One region of the Mycobacterium botniense genome, then DNA from elsewhere that is predicted to be linked to it. Evidence: riboswitches for the same ligand, from Rfam matches in the RefSeq annotation. Region 1 holds a riboswitch; each other region holds the start of a gene.
The links. A riboswitch is a leader RNA that binds a small molecule or an ion and turns the genes downstream of it on or off. The one in region 1 is predicted to bind magnesium.
Positions count from the first base shown of each region.

Region 2: it holds a riboswitch for magnesium, as region 1 does, so the genes downstream of both, G6N08_RS15475 (hypothetical protein) here and G6N08_RS14675 (Rv1535 family protein) in region 1, are expected to answer to the same signal.
Region 3: it holds a riboswitch for magnesium, as region 1 does, so the genes downstream of both, G6N08_RS05640 (PE family protein) here and G6N08_RS14675 (Rv1535 family protein) in region 1, are expected to answer to the same signal.

Region 1 covers NZ_BLKW01000004.1:996,698-1,003,861, reverse strand. The annotation lists gene G6N08_RS14690 (DNA polymerase IV) at 1-1,164, opposite strand, end outside; gene G6N08_RS14685 (class I SAM-dependent methyltransferase) at 1,197-1,763, shown strand; gene ileS (isoleucine--tRNA ligase) at 1,825-4,941, opposite strand; gene G6N08_RS14675 (Rv1535 family protein) at 5,545-5,796, opposite strand; M-box (ykoK) riboswitch at 6,092-6,261, opposite strand; gene G6N08_RS14670 (flavin-containing monooxygenase) at 6,401-7,164, opposite strand, start outside.
Region 2 covers NZ_BLKW01000004.1:1,186,281-1,193,129, reverse strand. The annotation lists gene G6N08_RS15495 (hypothetical protein) at 26-238, opposite strand; gene G6N08_RS15490 (Nramp family divalent metal transporter) at 291-1,958, opposite strand; gene G6N08_RS15485 (magnesium transporter MgtE N-terminal domain-containing protein) at 1,955-3,298, opposite strand; gene G6N08_RS15480 (PE family protein) at 3,383-3,682, opposite strand; M-box (ykoK) riboswitch at 3,984-4,156, opposite strand; M-box (ykoK) riboswitch at 4,517-4,689, shown strand; gene G6N08_RS15475 (hypothetical protein) at 5,034-5,489, shown strand; gene G6N08_RS15470 (NRAMP family divalent metal transporter) at 5,605-6,849, shown strand, end outside.
Region 3 covers NZ_BLKW01000002.1:1,193,956-1,201,119, reverse strand. The annotation lists gene G6N08_RS05665 (FAD-dependent oxidoreductase) at 144-1,346, shown strand; gene G6N08_RS05660 (heavy metal-responsive transcriptional regulator) at 1,454-1,843, opposite strand; gene merC (organomercurial transporter MerC) at 1,965-2,375, shown strand; gene merA (mercury(II) reductase) at 2,381-3,832, shown strand; gene G6N08_RS05645 (PPE family protein) at 3,869-5,266, opposite strand; gene G6N08_RS05640 (PE family protein) at 5,223-5,525, opposite strand; M-box (ykoK) riboswitch at 5,982-6,150, opposite strand; gene G6N08_RS05635 (TetR/AcrR family transcriptional regulator) at 6,801-7,164, opposite strand, start outside.

The sequences.
Region 1 (7,164 bases):
ATCGCCCACCCGCCACCGCGCGGTGTCGCCCACCGCACCGGCCACGGCCTGCGGCGCCCCGACGGTTCGGCGGGCCTCCGGGGTCTCCGGCACCAGCTCCAGGTCGGGGAACAAGGGCTGTTGCCACACCTCGGTCAACCCGGAAAATCCCACCCCGAGCAGCCGGACCGGCCCGATCTGCCGCGGGTCCAACAGCAGCCGCCGGGCCACCCACACCAGTGTGGCCGCATCGACGGTGGCGAACGGCAGCGTCGCCGAGCGGGTCAGGATACCCATATCAGCTTTTTTCACCTTCACGGTGACTGTGCGGGCGCCCCGGCCGTCGCGCAGCAGCCGCTGATGCGCGTGTTCGGCGATCGGGCCGACTGCTTCCCGCAGCTGCTCGATCGTGGTCAGGTCGCTCGCGAAAGTGGACTCCGCGCTGATCTGCTTGGCTTCGGCGCGCTCCACGACCGGGCGGTCGTCGATCCCCTGGGCCAGCCGGTGCAGCGCGGGACCGGTCGTCGCCCCCAGGATGCTGGCCGCCTCGGTGTCGGTGAGCGCGGCCAGCTCTCCGACCGTCTCGATGCCGAGCCGGTGCAGTTTTTCCTCGGCAACCGGGCCGATACCCCAGAGCCGTCGCACCGGCAGCCGGGCGAGCAGTTGCCGCTCCTCGGAGCGCCGGATCACCCGAACACCGTCGGGTTTGGCCAATCCCGACGCGATCTTGGCGATCTGCTTGCCGGAGCCGGCGCCGACCGAGGCCACCAGGCCGGTCTCCTCGCGCACCCGCTGGCGCAGGATCTCACAGAACAGCTCGGCGTCCTCGGCTGACGCGCCGGCCAGCTGGGCCGGTTCCCCGAACGCCTCATCGTAGGAGAGCTGCTCGACGAGGGGCACCAGGCTTCGGACGGTGTCGAACACCCGCCGGCTGGCCACGCCGTACACCACGCCGCGGGGCGGCAGCACGACAGCGTGGATCCCGACCAGCCGGCGCGCCTGGTGCATGGGCATGGCCGATCGGGCGCCGAACGCGCGCGCTTCATAGCTGGCGCCGGCCACCACGCCGCGGCCGCCCAGACCGCCCACCAGCACCGGCCGTCCTTGCAGGGTGGGACGGGTGAGCTGCTCGACGGAGGCGAAAAACGCATCCATGTCCAGGTGCAGCACCCATCGGGCATCCACACGCCAATGCTATTGATATAGCGTCGGAAACTGTGACGATGAACCTCTGTCACCGGTTGTGTTGCAGTTCGGGTTACTGGGCGAGGGTGGTACGCGACCGGCTGGTGCCGTGGGTTCTCGCCGACGTGGACTTGGGCGACAGCACACTGGAGATCGGCCCCGGCTACGGCGCCAACATGGGCGCCCTCCTCGACAAGACACCGCGTCTGACAGCCGTAGAGATCGACGGGCCGATGGCGCGGCAGTTGCAGGCCGCCTACGGGCACCGCGCTCGCGTCATCCACGGCGACGGCACCGACACCGGTCTTCCCGCTGACGAATTCAGCTCGGTGGTGTGCTTTACGATGCTGCACCACGTCCCGACGGCGCGGCTGCAAGACAAACTGTTCGTCGAGGCGTTTCGGGTACTGGCCCCCGGCGGGGTGTTCGCCGGCAGCGACAGCGTCGACTCCCGGTGGTTCCGGATCGCGCATTTTCGCGATACCTGCAACCCGGTCTCGCCTACCACGCTTCCAGAGCGCTTGCGCCAGGCCGGGTTTCACAACGTCCACGTCGATGTGAAAGGCAGCAACCAACGATGGCGCGCGGTGAAACCCTAGTACATGAAAGTACGACGACTGACGAATCGGCCCAGGAAACGCATAGGAAGGCGTCAACGGGTTAAGCCTTAGCGATGCGGACACGGACGCCGTCGCCGATCGCGACGGCGTCCGGCGGCGGCTCCGCGAATTCGAAACTGGTGGCAAGGATTTCGCGAGCAATCATGTCGCGGTGGGTGCGCGCCCAATCTGCTCGCTCAGCGGGCACCGCCATCACCACACTGATCCGGTCCGACACGTCGAGCCCGGCCGACTTGCGCAGTTCCTGCAGTTCGCGGATGCGGTCCTTGGCCCAACCCTCGGCTTCCAGTTCAGGGGTCACCGTGCCGTCCAGCACAACCAAGCCGTCGCCTCCGGGCAGCGCGGCCGTGTATTCCGGATCAGCGGCAACCAGGCGGGAACTGAACTCGTCGGGTTGCAACACAGCCGGACCCGCGGTCAGCGTGCCGTCCGGGTTCACCACACCCTCACCCGCCTTGACCGCCTTGATGGCCGCCTGCACATCTTTACCCAGCCGCGGCCCGGCGACTCGCGCGTTCACAGTGAGCTCGAAGCGGCCGTAGGTGGCGATTGCGTCGGTGAGTTCGACTGTCTTGACGTTAAGTTCATCGGCGATCAACTCCGTGAACGGCTCCAGGCGTCGTGGATTCTCCACCGCCACCGTCAGTTTGGGAAGTGGCAGCCGCACGCGCAGCTTGTGCGCCTTGCGCAGCGATGACGCCACCGAGCACACCTCGCGGACCTGATCCATCGCCGCGGCCAATTCCGTATCGGCGGGCACATCGTCGGCGGCCGGCCAGTCGGTCAGGTGTACCGACCGTTGGCCGGTGATACCACGCCAGATGATCTCGGTGATCAGCGGCAGCAGCGGCGCGGCCAGCCGTGCGGTCACCTCCAGCACGGTGTGCAACGTGTCGATGGCGTCGGCGTCTTCGTCCCAAAACCGCTGGCGGGAGCGTCGCACATACCAATTCGTCAGTGCTTCGGTGAACCGGCGCAGCTGCTCGCAGGCACCCGAGATATCGCACACGTCCAAATCAGCTGTGAGGCCCTGGCGCAGTGCGGCGAGCTTGGCCAGGATATAGCGGTCCAGCACATGCGGGGAGTCAGTCCGCCAAGTACCGACTTGTGGTGCATACAAAACCAAAAAGCTGTAGGTGTTCCACAGCGGCAGCAGCACCTGCCGCACCGCCTCGCGAATACCCTGCTCGGTGACGATCAGGTTCCCGCCGCGCAGGATTGGGGAGGACATCAAAAACCAGCGCATAGCGTCCGATCCGTCCCGGTCGAACACCTCGGTCACGTCGGGATAGTTGCGGCGCGACTTGCTCATCTTTTGTCCGTCGTAACCCAGCACAATCCCGTGGGCCACACAGGTTTTGAATGCCGGACGGTCGAACAACGCGGTGGCCAGCACGTGCAGGGTGTAAAACCAGCCTCGAGTCTGCCCGATGTATTCGACGATGAAGTCCCCCGGGTAGTGGTGGTGGAACCAGTCGCGGTTCTCAAACGGGTAATGCACCTGCGCATAGGGCATCGACCCGGAATCGAACCACACGTCGAACACATCCGGGATGCGCCGCATCGTCGACTGCCCGGTGGGATCGTCGGGGTTGGGCCGGGTGAGTTCGTCGATGTAGGGTCGGTGCAGATTATCGGGACGCACCCCGAAATCACGCTCGAGTTCGTCGAGGCTGCCGTAGACGTCGATGCGCGGATAAGCCGGGTCGTCGGATACCCACACCGGAATGGGAGTGCCCCAGTATCGGTTTCGCGAGATCGACCAGTCGCGTGCACCCTCCAGCCACTTACCGAACTGCCCGTCTTTGACATGCTCGGGATACCAGGTGATCTGCCGGTTCAGCTCGACCATACGGTCCCGGAATGCGCTGACCTTCACAAACCATGAGGACACCGCCCGGTAGATCAGCGGGTTGCGGCACCGCCAGCAGTGCGGGTAGGGGTGCTCGTAGGTTTCCTGGCGCAGCAGCACCGCGCCGTTGGCTGCGGCCGCTCCGCTGCCGTTCTTCAAGTCGCGGATGATATTCGGGTTAGCCTCGAAAACGTGCTGGCCCTGATAGTCGGGCACGGTGGCGTCGAAGCGGCCGGTGCAGTCCACGGGTGTGACCGGAACAATGCCGGCCGCATCGGCGGTCTCCATGTCGTCCTCGCCGTACGCCGGCGCTAAGTGCACGATACCGGTGCCGTCCTCCGTCGTGACGAAACCACCCGCCAGTACCTGAAAGGCGTTGGCAGAGTTCATGAAATACGGAAACGGCGGCAGGTAGCGCAGGCCCACCAGGTCAGCGCCGCGGTAAGTTCCCAAGATCTGGGGATGCTGCCCGAGCTCGCGGGTATAGGCGCTCAGCCGGGCCTGGGCCAGGACGAAACGCCGCTGCCCTGCCCGCAGGTGCACGTAGGTGACGTCAGGGTTGACGGCAACCGCCTGATTCGACGGCAACGTCCAGGGTGTCGTCGTCCACACCAACAGATACGCACCGGCCACTTCGCCGTCGAGCACGCGGAAACCGACCGTGATCGCCGGATCTTGGCGATTTTGGTAGACGTCGTCGTCCATCCGCAGTTCGTGGTTGGACAACGGGGTTTCATCGCGCCAGCAGTACGGCAACACCCGGTAGCCCTCATAGGCAAGACCCTTGTCCCACAATTGTTTGAACGCCCAGATCACCGACTCCATGTAGGAGAGATCCAGCGTCTTGTAGTCGTTGTCGAAGTCGACCCAGCGGGCCTGGCGAGTCACATAAGCGCGCCACTCGTCGGTGTAGCGCAGCACCGCCTCCCGGCACACCGCGTTGAACGCGGCGATGCCCATCGCGTCGATCTGGGATTTGTCGGTAATCCCGAGCTGTTGCTCGGCTTCGATTTCGGCGGGCAGGCCGTGGGTGTCCCAGCCGAAGCGGCGCTCCACCTGGTAGCCGCGCATGGTGCGGTAACGCGGCACGATGTCCTTCACGTAGCCGGTCAGCAGGTGCCCATAGTGCGGCAGGCCGTTGGCGAACGGCGGGCCGTCGTAGAACACATACTCCGGGGCACCGGCACGCCGCCTGATGCTGGCGCGGAAGGTGTCATCGCGGGCCCAGTACTCGAGCACCTCGAGTTCCAGCGCCGGGAAATCGGGTGCCCCGCCGGCCAGCTTCGGGTAGGTGTGCGCGGCCACTGTGTCGTCTCCTGTGCCAACTGCCGGGCCCGGGGACGACGACGCGCCGGTGCGCGAGCGCCGCGGTACCACCCCGCTTGCCGCGCGTGCACGCGGCCGCTCAATTGAGGGCTGTGACGGGCCTACCCGTTCGGGTCTACTGGGCCTGGCTGGCTGTTCTTCCGAAGGCTCCCCGGTGATGGCCGGATCGACGCCGTTGTGCCAATTCTACGGGCAGCCACCGCCCCACGCCCGCCGGCCCGGACCGGTGCGCCGATATCGTCCACACCCCAGCTATGCCCACGGGTTCTGCGGCGATCTCGGTGCGGGGGCTCCGCCGGTGGTCAAGCGCGCACCGACCGGCGATGTTGACACCCGCCTCGGCGAGCACGCAGCCGCCCCCGTCAGCGCGAAGCGCACCGCTCGCCGCGGCGTTTTCCCGGCACGGGTCGCCGTTGGTGAAATCCCCTCAGCGAGGGTCACCGTCGCCGAGTGCGGTGCGCAGCGTGATCAGCCCAGCCACGCCAAGGGGTTGCCACACGGCAGCACGACGGCTGCCGTGTGGCAACCCCTTGGACGTCTGATCACTCAACGCGCCGGCGGGGAGCGGTGACTCGGCGGTCATCAAGCCAAGACCTCTAGCACGCCCACGCGCAGCAGGGCGGCGTAGAGCTGGCGCAGCGGGATGCACAACAACCACGCGGCACCTTCCACCAGCGGGTCTCCTCCGACACCAAACGGCTGGGTGTCGCGCCGCTTGACCACTTTCTTCGGCGCTGCCGCCGACTCCGGCGCCGGAACGGCCCTGAGCTGCGGTGCACGGGCAGCAGGGGCGGGCACTCTCGTGTCTACGTCGTCCCACAGAACAGCAGTCATGGTTGCCTCCTCTACACGGAAATCAATCGGACACTGACGTGACTGACTGTTCCGCCCCGTAAACGGTTCCCGGCGCCAGGCAGACCGCCTGGCCGTTGAGGCAACTCGCGTGTGTGCTAGCCCCGTCTAGCTGGAAACGCCGTGCCGGAGACCGGATCGGGACGAAACCAGGCCCGGATATCGACCCGGACTAGAACTGGAACTCATTAGTCCCTCACCTCCTCGCAGCACCAGTGCGGCAACCCGCACAACGTCCCAGCACGCAAAGGAGCACAGAATCCGGCAAGAGCCGAAGACCGCACCCCACTCGTCAGAGCTTCGACACCACACGCCGTATCCGGAAACCCGGAAGCCACTTGGGCTCAACCCTTAAGCCGGGAGGAGCTGTCCTGACCCTGGGCGTCTCTCGACGTTCGGGGTCAGTGGCCTATATCCGTGTGGCCGCCTCGCCTAACGAGGTGCTACCTCTCCGATGATGCACGAACAACGTGAGCAGGTCAATTTAGTCCCGGTCGATGTCGCTGATTCTTTACGGATTCATGACCTCTACCCAGGTCGCCACAGGCCCTGTGGTCGACGCGGGACTACGCGGGACTACGCGGGACTAGATGAGTTCGTAGTCGGCCAGGTCTGGGCGAGCCATGGCCTCCTGGAAACGGGTGAAACTCCAGGGCCAGGCCACCGGCACCCCGCGGTCATCGAGGTACCAACTGCGGCACCCGGTCACCCACACCGTTTTGCGAGCTGCTTCCACCCGCTCGGCCTCGAAACGGGACGTGGCGTGGTGGCTGGCGCTGATCTGGGAATACCGGCCGCGCGCCAACAGCTCGATGAGCTGTATGAGATAGCCGAACTGGGCCTCGGCGACATCGATCAGCGAGAAGTTCCCCACCGGGCCGTTGGGCCCGTTGAGCATGAACAGGTTGGGAAAATCGGGCACTGACACCGACAAGTACGCGTAGGGACGCGGCGTCCACATCTCGTCGAGGCAGACACCTGCGCGCCCCCTGACCTGCATCGGCCGCAGGAAGCGATCCACCTGGAAGCCGGTGGCCAGCACCAGCACGTCGAGCCGATGCAGCACGCCGTCGGCGGTGCGCACCCCCTCGGGCTCGACGCGCTCGATGGGCTCGGTGATCAGATGGGCGTTGGGCCGCTGGATGGCCTGGTAGAAGTTCGCCGAGATGATCAACCGCTTGCAGCCGGCCCGGTAGTCCGGACGCAGTTTCTCGCGCAGCCCGGGATCGGTGACACTGTCCTCCAGATTGGCGCGGGCGGCGTTTTCCAGCTTTTTCAACGCTGCCGAATCGGCGTCGACGACCGCGTTGGCGAAGCTTTGGATGAAGCCGGCGTTGAGTTCGGTGCGCA
Region 2 (6,849 bases), 190 kb from region 1:
GCGGCAACCGACCATCCCGAACGTTTTACCGGGCAGCTGAAATCAACGTGGGCCTCACGCCGACGTCTTTGACGTGGTGCGTCACCATCGCCCAGGCCGACGGCGAGTAGTGCGTTGTCACCTTCTCGAATCCCTCGACCCGAGTTACGGTCACCACGCCGGTGTCGTGGTTGATCGAGATTTCATCTCCGTCCGTTGCGCGCACTTCCTGTCCGTTAAGCAGCCGGATGATGAACACGGTGGTTTCTCCTTCCCAGCCAGGTCTGACCGGCTCGGCTTTCCGACACGGGTCAGGAACTACCGATCAGAACGGCTTTGACCCCAAGCAAGATCGCGCCGACAATGAGATAGCCGCGCAAAGCAAGCATGCCCAGCCGGGTTCCGAGCGACCAGGTCACCGGTTCCAGCAGGATCAGCGGCGGCATCCGCCAGGTGGCACGATCAGTGGCGGCCGTGCCGCGCGAAAAGCGGTGAGGAATGAGAGGCTTTGGCCGTGCACCGCCGAAGCTGCGCAGAACCAGAAAAGTGACCGCTGCGCATACCACAAGACCGACCGTCAGATGACGTGCGATAGAGACCACGTCGAGCTTGGGGAAAATCGTTGTTGCCATCAAGATTCCCGAGAGCAGCAACAACGCCCCGACAATGACACCGGCGACCGCATTGAGCCACGGCCGGTTTACCCAGGGGCCCAGGACTTCCCGATCGTTGCATAACAGCAGTAGGAATACCGTCGCGCTGGGCAGCAGCAACCCGGCTAGCGCTTGCACACCGGTGGTGATCAAACCGAGAGGTGCACCGGGGATAAGTACGATCACGGCGGCAGCCACGACCATCGCGGTGTAGGACAGGTAGAAGGGTTTGGCGTCCGCGAAGCTGCGGTGCAGAGAATGTTTGGTTCCGAACACATCTCCGAACGCGTAGCTGGTGGAGAGGGTAACCGCCGCAGCGCCGATGATCGAGGCGTTGAGCAGCACGATCGCGAACACCGACCCGAGGATGGGGTTATGCTGGCCAAGCAGGTGGGCAAGCGTACCGGCGTCGACGAAACCTCCACGGCTGTGGGTAGCGCGAGCGGCCCAGTCACCGGTCATCATCAAAGCCGCTGCGCCGAGCGCCACAACGAACGCGCCAAGCGTGGTGTCGGCTCGCTCGTAGCTGATGAAACGCGGCGTAATGCGTTTGTCGACAACATTGGACTGCTGAAAGAACAGTTGCCAGGGGGCGACTGTAGTGCCGACGATCGCGATGATCAGTAGCACTGCGTCGGAAGTGACTCCACCGTTAATCCGGGGGGTGACAAAGGATTTCGCTGCATTTCCCCAATCCGGATGGGACATGAGCAACATGGGAATCTGCAGCAAGGTGATGGCAATGAACACCAGCATCGCGCGTTCCCAGCGCCGAAAGCTGCCGGTAGTCATGATTGCGATCAGTGTGATCGCGGCGAATGGGACAACTATCGATCGGGGAATGCCCATACAGTCGGCCGCTAACGTTATGCCGATGAATTCGGTGACGAGGGTCAGAAAGTTCAGCAGGAACAGGTCACCGACTGAGAAGGCGCCCCAGCCCCGGCCGAAACGTTCGTTGATCAACCGCGCGTGACCAACTCCGGTGACTGCTCCGAGCCGGACAACCATCTCCTGGTTGACGATGAGCACCGGGATCAACAGCAGCAGCACCCACAGCAGGCTGTAACCGTAGTTTTGCCCGGCCTGGACATAGGTCGCAACGCCTCCGGCGTCGTTGTCACCGACCATCACGATCAAACCAGGCCCGATGATCGCCAGTAGTGTTGCCAGGCGGACCCTGAGGGTGCGCGGGCGCTCGATATCAGTGATGCTGATCCGGCCCAGGGCACCCTCGATGTCACCGACATGGGCGCTGTCTAAAACGGCTGTGCGCGGCGGCGCAGGTATTGCGGCGTCGACGGTACCGGGGTCCAGGGCGGTCACGGCCACTCACATCCTGTGTCGGCGCAGGCCGCAGTCTCGGTTACTGAGAGCGATCCCCGTATTGGGCATGGGCCGGCTTCCCGTCGGCGCCAGTCGTCGGGAACAGTGATCTTGAGAACGTCATCGACGGTGACGACACCCAGCATTCGGTCCTCGTCGTCGACGACAGGGATGGTGTGCAGGTCGTAGTCGGCCATGAGCATCGCAACTTCAGCCAGATCGGCGTCCGGGGATACCCGAATTGGATCCGAATCCATCAGTGTCGCGACCATATCCATCGGGCGGGACTGCACCAACGCAACCAGTGAAACCACACCGCTCAGCCGACCCCGATCATTGAGGACGTGCATCTGCAAAAGCGCCTCGGGCTGGATTGTCAACGCACTGCCGATCACGGCGAGCGCGTCTGCGACCGTGGCTTGCGTGTCGCAGCAGACGAAGTCGACCGTCATCAATCCCCCCGCGCTATTCGGGTTAAAGCCCAAAAGGGTCAGGATTTTTAGGCATTGCGGACCAGGCATCAAATCGAGAACCCGCCGGCGGCGGGACTGGCGTAGGTCGATGATCGCGTCGGCGGCGTCGTCGGCGCGCATCCGGCTGAGGAGGCCGGCCACCTCGTCGTCGGGCATGTCGTCGAGCAGTCGGCTGGCCTTGTCCGGATCGAGTTCCTCGAAAACGTCGGCTTCCAGCTCCGGGTGGCAGCGAACTCGGTCCAGGATTTCCCCGCCTTCGGCCTGGTCGGCCTCTTCGAGCAGATCGGCGATTTGCGCTGGCTTAAGCGCCGCCACTCGCCCAGAAACCCGGCGCACGGCCATCGACCAGCTATGCCCGATCAGCGGCTCAAAGGCCTTCCAGTCGCGGGCAGGATGACCGCCGGGAGTCTTGAGCAGTCCGAACAGACGTGGTGGGCGCCGGGTGTCCAGCCGCCTGAGCACCCAGCCTTCTGTGTTGTGTTCAAGCTCGACATCGTAGGCGTGGACCAGTTTGCCTGCGGGAACGTCGATCAGCCGATAGCCCAGCACGTCGGCGCGTAACAGCACCTCACCAGGGCGGCGCTCGAAACGACGCAGATCAATCTCATTGTGGCTCAAAGTTATCCAGTCCGGACCGAACCAATCGATGGACTGGCTACCCACGAAGACTTGCCGGCCACCGACACCGGCCACCAGGCCGGTCACCAACGGATAAGCCTCCGCGCCGCGTAGCCGCACAATGATGTCATCAACTCGGCCAACTGCCTCACCAGAAGGCGTCATCACAGGGCTCCGCAGCAACTGCGACAAATGGATGACTGAGCGGCTGGTGCCGACATCGCACGGTTCGACAGCTGGCATGTTCATGGCGGTACCTTCTCGATGCTTTTCACGCGTTGCGTGTTGGTCAGAAATACCGGGCAAAATCCGGCAGACGCGTATCCCAAACGTTCACAGAACTGTCGCCGCGTTAGCTACTTCGGTGGCGCCGTAGGAGTCGGCGCTGACCCGCAAGATAGTCACAAACATGTTGTGGATCGCAGTGGCTTGTGCGCTGACGGCCTGATACGCCTTGGCATGCGCTGCGAATTGTGCTGCCGTCATTGCGGATACCTCGTCGGCCGCAGCGGGCACCACTCCGGCCGTCGGGGCCGCAGCAGCCGCGTTCTGCGCAGCGAGCGCGGAGCCGATCTCCTGTAACTGGCTGGCTGCCGCGGCCAGCATTTCGGGTTGTGTGGTCACGAAAGACATCGGGCGTCCCTTTCAAATTCAAAAGACAATGCAATCCGCGGAAACCGCCTCACGGTTTTCAGGGCAGGACAAAATTCGGCGAGCCCACAAAGCGTGGACTGAAATTAACGATCTGAAGCGACGCGAGCCGATTCAGAAAACGGATATGTTGCCAGGCTCGGGCTCGAACGAAACGGCTACCGAACCCCGATAAGGAGGATCACTGGAACTCATTTCGCTCTCACTTCCTCGCGGCCAGGACACACGCGGATGGACTCAGGTTGCACAACGGGGCAAGGTCCAACCGGCGGATCAGCCGGATGAGGTACCCCACTCGTCAGAGCTTTGGCACTGCACGGCGTATCCGGATCGGATCCGGAAGCCACTTGGGCTCAACCCTTGTGCCGGGAAGAGCTGTCCTGACCCGGGGCGTCTCTCGACGTTAGGGGTCAGTGGCCTGTATCCGTGCAGACGCCTCACCTAGCGAGGTGCATGCATCGGCAATGGTGGCACTAAGGCCAGCCGGAGTCAACCCGACAGCGCGGATACAACGCAGAACTGGCTTACCGGGGTGCACAGCCTTGATGTCGGCGGGTGCAGAGCTCATCGCAGCTCAGTGGCGGACCCGGCTGCTCACGCAGATTCGCGTCGCGCCAAAAGCACACGGCAGCAGAGTCGTTGCTGACAGCCGGCTTGGCCCGCCAACCGGGAAATCGCACGTGGAGTGGATCTGGCATCCGATTGCCGGCCCAGCCTGCTCTGGGGCGCAGGACCCGAGCGTGCCGATCGGACGGCCTGGTGGAAGTTTCGCTGAAACGTTGACGAGTAGCCCGTCTCGGTGCCACGATAAAACGGCAAGCACCTCGGTAGGTGAGGCGTCTGCGTGGATACAGGCCACTGACCCCGAACGTCGAGAGACGCCCCGGGTCAGGACAGCTCTTCCCGGCACAAGGGTTGAGCCCAAGTGGCTTCCGGATCCGATCCGGATACGCCGTGCAGTGCCAAAGCTCCGACGAAAGGGGTGCGTGCTCGGCTCCGTCAGTGCCGGGCGCTCGATCCCCTTCCGTGCGTGTACTGTAGTGACGCCCGCGTGTGTCCTGGCCGCGAGGAGGTGAGGGCGAATGAGTCCGAGCGATAGTCCATGGGCGTATCCGGAATCCGTTTCGTCCCGAACCCGTAGCGGCATTCGTTCTGCCGCGTAAGGCTTTCCGGACGCTGACTCGCTAATCCTGCGTGCTATCAGTATGCGGGGCAATGTGGCACGCCCGCATAGCGCTGGCGAGTTCGCGATCCTGCGTGTTAGCCGGTCGGGCTCATCAACACAGACGACCGCATCCTTTGTTGGTAGACAGGCATATCAGGGGGATAACTGATGGCTCCACCCAATCCCGAGCGCCAGATTCACCGGGCGTGCGGAGACATCCGCGCCGCACTGTTCGGCGCACTAGAACTACTCTCGGGGACAACGGTCCCCCGCGCTGGCCAGGATGACGTGTTCCGGGCGTTCAGCGATTTAGGCCGTGCTCAGCATCACGTCGCCTTAGCCCTGCATGCGACCAACCTGCTCGACCAGATGGTGGGCACCCCGCCTGAGCAGCGGCAGCCATGGTCCTACTACCGCAGCCGCATCGGTAAAAAGCTGCCCCAAGGAGCACAAGTATCTAAAAATCCTTGGCATGCAATGCATTTCACTGAACCCCAGGTTGATGGTGCAGCAGTGGGCCAACCATGGAGCCAAGATGCCGCTCGCAGTGTCCGCCGGCTCCCCATCCAGGCGTCTCGCCGGCAGCGGCGTGTGGTAGCGCACCCGGAACACGCGGCAAGTTAAGGGATTCGCCCCACAGTCGGGGCGGCGTTTCTCGCTCGCGGACACTCGCGGATCAGCGCGCGGTTGACCGTCTGCCATACCACCCACGACTGTCGTACAGATTGCGAAGATCGTGATGACCGAAATCTCCGCTGAACCACGCGTTGCCGTCGCCGTCGGTGACGCAGCGGCAGTCCGCGGCGGCACGCGTCACAGCGGGCAGCACGTCACACCTGGACTCGTACCAAAAGCACCCGGGTCGGCGGCGCCGAACTCAGCGCATCTCGGCGACATTATCGGTGCTTTCGGCCGCATCGCACGCGACACCACTGCCCCAACAGGCAACCGCCGGCAGCAGCTGCGAACACTACTGGTCGTCGCTGGTCCGGGACTGATCGTCATGACCGGTGATAACGACGCCGGTGGTGTAGCGACTTATGCGGAGGTCGGGCAGAACTACGGAATGAGTCTGCTGTGGACATTAGTGTTGATGATCCCGGTGCTGTACGTGAACCAGGAGATGGTGCTGCGGTTGGGTGCGGTCACCGGGGTAGGTCATGCCCGGCTGATTTTCGAACGGTTCGGCAAGTTCTGGGGCGCATTCAGCATCGGTGACCTGTTGATTCTCAATGCGTTGACAATCGTCACGGAATTCATCGGTGTATCGCTGGCGCTCGGATTTCTGGGCTGTCCCAAGACGATCGCCATCCCGACGGCTGCGGTGTTGCTGTTCGGCGTTGTGGCCGGTGGTTCGTTCCGCCGTTGGGAGCAAATGATGTTCGTGCTCATTACGGTGAATCTGACCCTTGTCCCGGTGGTGCTGCTGGTACATCCCACCTTGGGCAAAAGTTTCCGAGGGCTGGTGCCTTCGCTACCGGGTGAGCCTGATTCCATCGTCTTGATGGTGATCCTGGCGATAGTTGGCACCACCGTGGCACCGTGGCAGTTGTTCTTTCAGCAATCCAACGTCGTCGACAAACGGATCACGCCCAGATGGATGCACTACGGTCGAGCCGACCTGATCATCGGCATCGTCGGTGTGATTGGCGGGGCGATAGCGTTGATGGCGGTGACCGCATTCGGGTTGGGCGGGACGAGCGCTGCCGGTAGATTCACCGACGCTGGAGCGGTCGCGTCTCAACTGTCCGACCATGTCGGGCATCCGGTTGGCGTCCTCTTCGCTGTTGTCTTGTTGGACTGTTCGCTGATCGGCGCCAACGTGATCGGATTATCCACCACCTATGCGCTCGGTGACGCCCTGGGCAAACCCCACTCGCTGCACTGGAAAATCACCGAAGCCCCCTTGTTTTACGGCACTTACGCGGCGCTGCTTGGGGTGTCGGCCGCCGTCGCGTTTAGTCCCGACCACGTCCTCGGTCTG
Region 3 (7,164 bases), on a different contig from region 1:
TACGGTCGGTGACAATCCTGAACGCCTGATGTGTCGAGGTCTCGCCTTGCCGATCGCCCGACTAACAAGACCGTGGTGGCAGTCGACCTGCACCGCCGGCCAGCGCCCACAGACCGGCGGGTGTCCGTGAGTAGTGTCAGGTCATGACCCGAATTGTGCAGGCCCAGGTTTGCGTTGCTGGTGGAGGTCCCGCCGGCCTGGTGCACGCCCTGCTGCTGGCTCGTGCCGGGATCCCGGTTGTTGTCTTGGAAAAGCACAACGACTTCCTGCGTGATTTCCGCGGCGACACCGTACATCCGTCCACACTGCGGATCATGGACGAACTGGGGTTGATCGATGAGTTCTTACGTCTGCCGCACACCAAGATCGATCGTGTTGCCTTTGACACTGACGGCTCACTTCGCACCTTCGGCAACTTCAGTGCGCTCAAATGGCTTGGCTTCAGCCAGCCTTATGTCGCGTTGATGCCGCAGTGGGACTTCCTGGACTTCCTCGCCGAAAAGGCCTCTACCTACCCGGAATTCACCTTGATCCGTAACGCTGAGGTGACAGACTTGATCTTCGACGGCGATCGGGTCGCCGGGGTGCGTACACCGGAGCTGCAGGTGCGCGCTGAATTGGTGATAGCCGCCGATGGCCGCACGTCGGCGGTGCGGGCTGCGGCGGGGCTGCGCGTCGTGCGGGCGTATTCCCCGATGGATGTGCTGTGGTTTCGGCTCAGATGGTGCCCGGGCGATCCCCGTGAGCTGTTCGCAGTGATCCGTAAGGGCTTTGTTATGGCCATGATCTACCGGGGTGACTACTGGCAGGTCGCCTATCTGGTGCCGAAGGGGACGAACCCCCGGGACGGTTCGCTGGAGGCGTTTAAGCAGCGCCTGGTGGCGGTGCGACCGCAGCTCGGTGAACGAGTCGACGATCTGCGTTCCTGGGACGACGTCAGTCAGCTCGATGTGCGGGTGGACCGGCTCAAAAGGTGGTGGCGTCCGGGGCTGCTCTGCATCGGCGATGCCGCGCATGCCATGTCGCCAGTGGGCGGAGTCGGTATCAACCTCGCTGTTGCCGATGCGGTGGCCGCAGCCAATCTCCTGTGCGCCCCGCTGCGCCGCGGCCGAGTGACCACTGCTCACCTGGCCAACGTGCAACGTCGCCGGCAGCTGCCGACCCGGATCATCCAGGCTGGCCAGGTGTTTATCCAAAACGCCGCAATCCGGCCTTATTTGAGCGGTGATCTGTCCCCGTTCCGTATCCCGTCGATCGTCGGCCGGGGCCCGCTGCAGTTCATTCCGCCGATTCTCATTGGGCGGGGCTTTCGCCCCGAGCATGTCCAAACCCCGGACGCCCACTAGAGCCACAGACCATACCGGGCGATTGTCGCCGACCACCGCTGGAACCTGGCCGCCGCCAGCGCCACACTCTGCGAGAACGATGATGCCTGCAGCGCCCGGCCACACCACTACAGGTATCGGCAGACCTGTTCGGCGGTGCAGGTGGCGGGTTCGGGTGTGGCTGCTTGGTGGCGTAGGTGGGCGATCGTGTCGCGAAGCGCGACGAGCTTGCTGATCTGCTTGTCGAGGTCGGCGAGTCGGGTGTCGAGAAGATCGCGGACATGCTCGCAGGGTGCCTGACCACGGTCGCGGATGAGCAGGATCTGCCGGATCTGGGCGAGCGTAAGCCCGGCGGCCTTGCCTCGGCGGATGAAGTCGATCCTCGTGACGGCTTCGGGTGGGTAGTCGCGGTAACCGGCGGCGGTGCGTTGGGTTTCGGGGAGCAGGCCCTGCTCTTCGTAGAAACGTAAGGTTTTGGTGCTGGTGCCGACGGCGGCGGCCAGCTCTCCGATCCGCACTGCCCCTATCTCCCGTGTGATTTGAGGACTTGACCTTCACCTGTACTGGAAGGTCCATTCTGGCCCCAGCGGACGGATTACCCAAGCGAGTCAGGAGGGCCAAGTGCAACAGATTGTGCGCATGATGACCGACAAGGTGGGCGTCGTGGGCACCGTGGTGTCGGCCATGGCGTGCGCCATGTGTTTCCCGGCAGTGGGTGCTATCGGGGCCGCTCTCGGGCTGGGATTTCTGTCCCGGTGGGAAGACGTCTTCATCAACGTTTTGCCACTGTTCGCGGTGCTCGTCCTGGTCGCCAACGCACTGGGGGCTCATCGGCAGTGGCGTCGCAGCGCCCTGGGGGTGATCGGTCCGATTCTGGTTCTGATCGGGTGGGTTTCGTTCATGAGCGGTGTTCTCGCTCACGGGCCGGCAAGGGTTGTGCTGTACGCAGGGCTAGTGGTCATGGTCGTCTACGCGGTGTGGGACCTGGTCTCGCCACGTCGCCGCCGTTGCGGGCCCGAAGGCTGTGAACTGCCCGCGGAACACCGATGAAACCGATGAAACCCCTGAGCCAAGTGGAACACACGAGGGTTGATCTTGCCGTCATCGGGTCGGGTGGGGCGGCGTTCGCCGCCGCGATCCGCGCCTCCACGCTGGGCAAGTCGGTGGCGATGATCGAGCGCGCCACAGTGGGAGGAACGTGCGTGAACACCGGGTGTGTGCCCTCCAAGGCGCTGCTCGCCGCCGCCGAGGCCCGCCACGTGGCCCTCGACTCCGGCCGATTCCCCGGGATCACCACGAGTGCCGAGCCGGTCGACATGCCCGACCTCATCGAGGGAAAGCGGTCCCTGGTCGAGGCGTTGCGCGCGGAGAAATACCTCGACATCGCCGCCGACTACGGCTGGACGCTGCTGCGCGGGGACGCCTCATTCGACGGCACCCCGGACGCGCCGGTCCTGCAGGTGATGGCCGAGGACGGCACCCGCAGGCTGGTGGCGGCCGCGCATTACCTGGTCGCGACCGGCTCCCGGCCCGCCGTCCCCGCGATTGATGGACTCCACCAGGTCGACTACCTGACCTCGACCACGGCGATGGAGCTCAAGGAGGTCCCCGCGACACTGCTGGTGCTCGGCGGCGGGTACGTCGCCGTCGAACAGGCCCAGCTGTTTGCCCGGCTGGGCACCAAGGTCACCATGCTGGTCCGCTCCCGGCTGGCCTCCCGTGAAGAGCCCGAGGCGTCGCAGTCTCTGCTCGAGGTGTTCGCCGACGAGGGCATCCGTGTGGTCGGCCAGGCGAGCATCGACTCGGTGCGGACCGATCCGGTCACCGGCCAGGGGGTAGTGGTCGCCTCGGTGGCCGGCGCCCCGCACCAGTTCACCGCTGAGCGGCTGCTGGTGGCGCTGGGCCGAACCCCGGTCACCGAGGGGCTCAACCTCGAGGCGGTGCACGTCACGACCGGGAATGCGGGGGAGATTGTGGTCACTAATCAGCTGGCCACGTCCAACCCGCGGATCTGGGCGGCCGGGGATGTCACCGGGCATCGCCAGTTTGTGTACGTCGCCGCCTCGCACGGCACGATGGTGGTTGATAACGCGTTCACCGGCGCCAACCGTTCGGTCGACTACACGCACCTGCCCCGGGTCACGTTCACCAGCCCCGCGCTAGGAGCGGTCGGGATGACCGACGAGGCGGCCGCTGCGGCCGGCATCCGTTGCGACTGCCGCGTGCTGCCCCTGCACCACGTGACCCGGGCGGTGGTCAACCGCGACACCCGCGGCTTCGTCAAAGTGGTCGCCGACGCCGACACCGGCCGGATCCTCGGGATCACCGCAGTCGCGAAGGACGCCGGCGAGATCGCCGGGGCCGGGGTCTACATCCTGGCCGCCGGCATGACCGTGCAACAGGTCGCTAACACCTGGGCCCCGTATCTGACCATGGCCGAAGCTATCAAGATCACCTGCCAGTCCTACACCACCGATGTCACCAAGCTGTCCTGCTGCGCCTCCTGAACACACGGATTGTGCGTGAGTCGAGAAATTAGACCGCTACCCGCCGGCGGGTGTGTGGGCGGAAAGGGATCGGCTGGGGATGCCATCGTCGGTAGGGATACCGTAAGCGGGTGTGCCGTTAGCAGGCGTGCTGTGCCGGTTACCCGGGGTTTTGCCGACCATACGAGCCGTGGAGAGGCGCGGCATCCCGGTTGTGAGGATTGGGCTAGCCAAGGGTGTCGCAGCTGATAGTGGACTCTCGGCGCTAACAAGACGTACAGCTGGCGCTGCCGTGCTGGTCCAGGCAGGTGGTGCCGACAGCCCCCCGACCATGGTGGCTTTACCGACACCGGCGGTGGCCGCGGCGTCGCCGGTGTGGGCAGCAGCCAAAACGCCGAGTACACCTTGGCTGGGCGGGGCCGCAGTGACGCTGCCCATCTGCGATATCGCCCCCCCGCCGACTCCCCCGACACCTCCGCCTGCTCCTGCGCCCATAACGCTGTGCACGTAATCGGTGGCCGCGTAGATCGCAATCCAGTCAAATGCGTGAAACGCTGACAGGAAGCCCTCTGGGTTGAAAAACCCACCGGAGAAAGCGGACGAGAGTGTTTCTGAGTTGAGGAAGGCGCCTAATGACGATCCGGTTCGGCCGCTGAGCATATTCAGCAGGCCGGACAAACCTGAGGCCGACGAGGCGTTCGCCGGATCGATGACGTTCAGCGAATTCAACGCTGAACTTAGCGCCGAGGGGGTGGCGAGTGTGTGCAGCGTGGTGGGCAGGGTGGTGATGAGTTGGGACAGGGTGGTTTGGCTGGCGGCGGCCGCGGCGGCGTGTGCGGTTGCAGCGGTTTGGGCGCCCGGCCCGACGGGGGTGGTGGTGGCCGGGGGCGCGGTCAGCGGGTCGAGAGCCGCTGCGGCGGCGCAGTGACCGGCGTAGCTGTACATGGCGGTGGCGTCGCGGGCCCACATATGACTGTAGTGGGCTTCGGTGGCCGCGATGGCCGGGGTGTTTTGGCCCAGCACGTTGGTGGCCACCAGCGCCGCCAGCTGCGCCCGGTTGGCAGCGATCACCGCTGGTGGCACGGTGGCCGCATACGCGGTCTGATAGGCGTTGGCGGCGGCGGCGGCACTGCTGGCCGCCCGGGCGGCACGGTCGGAGCTGGCGTGCAGCCACGCCACGTAGGGGGCCGCTGCGCTGGCCATCTCCGCCGCTGCCGGTCCTTTCCACGCGTCACTTGTCAGCTTGGATAGCACTGCGGCGCAGCCGCTTGCGGCCGCGTCGAGTTCCTGGGCCAAGCTGGCCCACGCGTTTGCGGCAGCGATCAACGCAGACGAGCCCGCACCGGCATACATCAAGCCGGAATTGATCTCTGGAGGCAGCGCCCCGAAATCCCACACACCGATCACCACCTCACCCCCCGGCGACAACAGTGTTGGCGGCTTCGGTGAGCGCATACGATCCAGCACTGTCCCTCAAGGTAGCGACGAACGCGTCGAGAACCTGCTCAGCCTGAACGCTGAGCATCCGATATAGCTGGCCGTAGGCGGCGAACTCGAGCGCCGTCAAAACCGAAACCTGGTCGGCGGCGGGCGGCACCACACCAGTGATCGGTGCCCAAGTAGCCTCGTTCATCGTAGCTACCGCCGACCCGATCCGTGCCAAGTCGCCCGCCGCACCTGCGAGCGTTTCCGGTTGTGTCACAACAAAAGCCATCGAACTTCTCCTTATCAGTGCAGCAGTTAACCTCCGCGCCGGTGGCGTCCGAGGTCGGTGATAAAGCCACGCCTACAGCTTCGGCATCGTCTGCCCAGAGGTGGGTGATGCAGTGCGAACCATCGCCGGCAACACCCGCGAACAGCTTCGGCACAGCGGCGGCAACGACATCACAACCTCCCGTAACGATGCGACCAGAACTCGAGAACTGCAGAATCCTAGGTTCGGAATCGACACGCGCGCATAGCAAAACAAAGCGTGCCCGTGAACGCTCGGTCAGTGCAGTCTGATTCAGCTAAAGAGGACTAAACCGAGGACTGATCTGAGCAAAACGGTCACCGAACTCGGATAGGGACTATCACTAGGACTCATCTCGCTCTCACCTCCTCACGGCCAGGGCACAAGGGATGCCGATACGTCGCACAAAAGGGTCGGGCCACCTGACGATCAACCGCGGCGACACCCCACTCGTCCGGGTTTCGGCACTGCACGGCGTATCCGATCAATCTTCGGAAGCCACTTGGGCTCAACCCTTAGGCCGGGAGGAGCTGTCCTGACCCGTCTCTCGACGTTCGGGGTCAGTGGCCTGTGTCCGGTGCAGAAGCCTCACCTAGCGAGGTGCACGCGTGGTAATACTGGCACGACCACTCGGACTGGTCAAGCTAACGTGATGTGCCTCAACACTTTTGAGTGAGCGATAGGGAAGCCTTACCTATATGCAAGGTAGGGTTGGCATGACTGGAGATGGCACGTGCCCGACAAGCTACCCAGCCGATATCGCGCGGTGTCGAAGGCGTCAGTCGGCCCCGTGCGTGTTAGGGCCTGTTCCGTCTTAGGGCTCATCGCGAACCGGCTGAGGGAGGAGATACCGATGAGCGCGAACGCGGCCGCTCTCGAAGTCGCCTTTGCCGCGGTGTCTCCCCAGTTGTGGTATGGCTCAAGTGCTCCCTGGTAGGACAATTCGGTATGTGCACTAGATATATTGCAGCACAATAGATTTGATGTGATAGGCCGGCTTCGAGTGACTGATGCGTGAACACGTCCGTGTCTGTGATCGCCTGGCAGTCCGAGATCTGCTTTCCCGACGCTCGGTCGGCGCAAAGCGCGAAGCGCAAACGGTTGAGCGACGGCCAGCAGCAATCACATTCGCACAGAGATCTGCAAAGATTAAGTGTGCCAACTCAAGTCGAGCTTCATCGATGACATTACCGCCATTAGGGCTCGACATTAACAGACCCGCATCGCACCGCAATCACCCGTCAGATATCACCGAGGCTAGTGAGTCTTTACATGCGGGCTCTCACGCTCAGCCGCACCAGTGCGCTTCCGTTCGTCTTGGCATTCGCGGTTCGTCTCCTGTCTGCTGCGCACGAGTTCGCCTGACGAACTCTCCGATTCCGAGGCCGGCGATGTCAGCACGCTCTGGACTGCCGGTGCGAGAAGTTCGACGAGTGTTTCCCGGTCTGCATTCGCAAGCACCGGAACACCGACGATTCGTCGTCCGACGACGATCCCGACGAGCATCGCCGACGCCAGTCCGGCGCGCAGCGCCGCATCGTCGTGGCGGACCGGCCATGAGTCGATGCTGTCGAGTAGCCGGGCTTGGATGAACTCCCGTAGCTGTGCGTTTGCGCGCTCG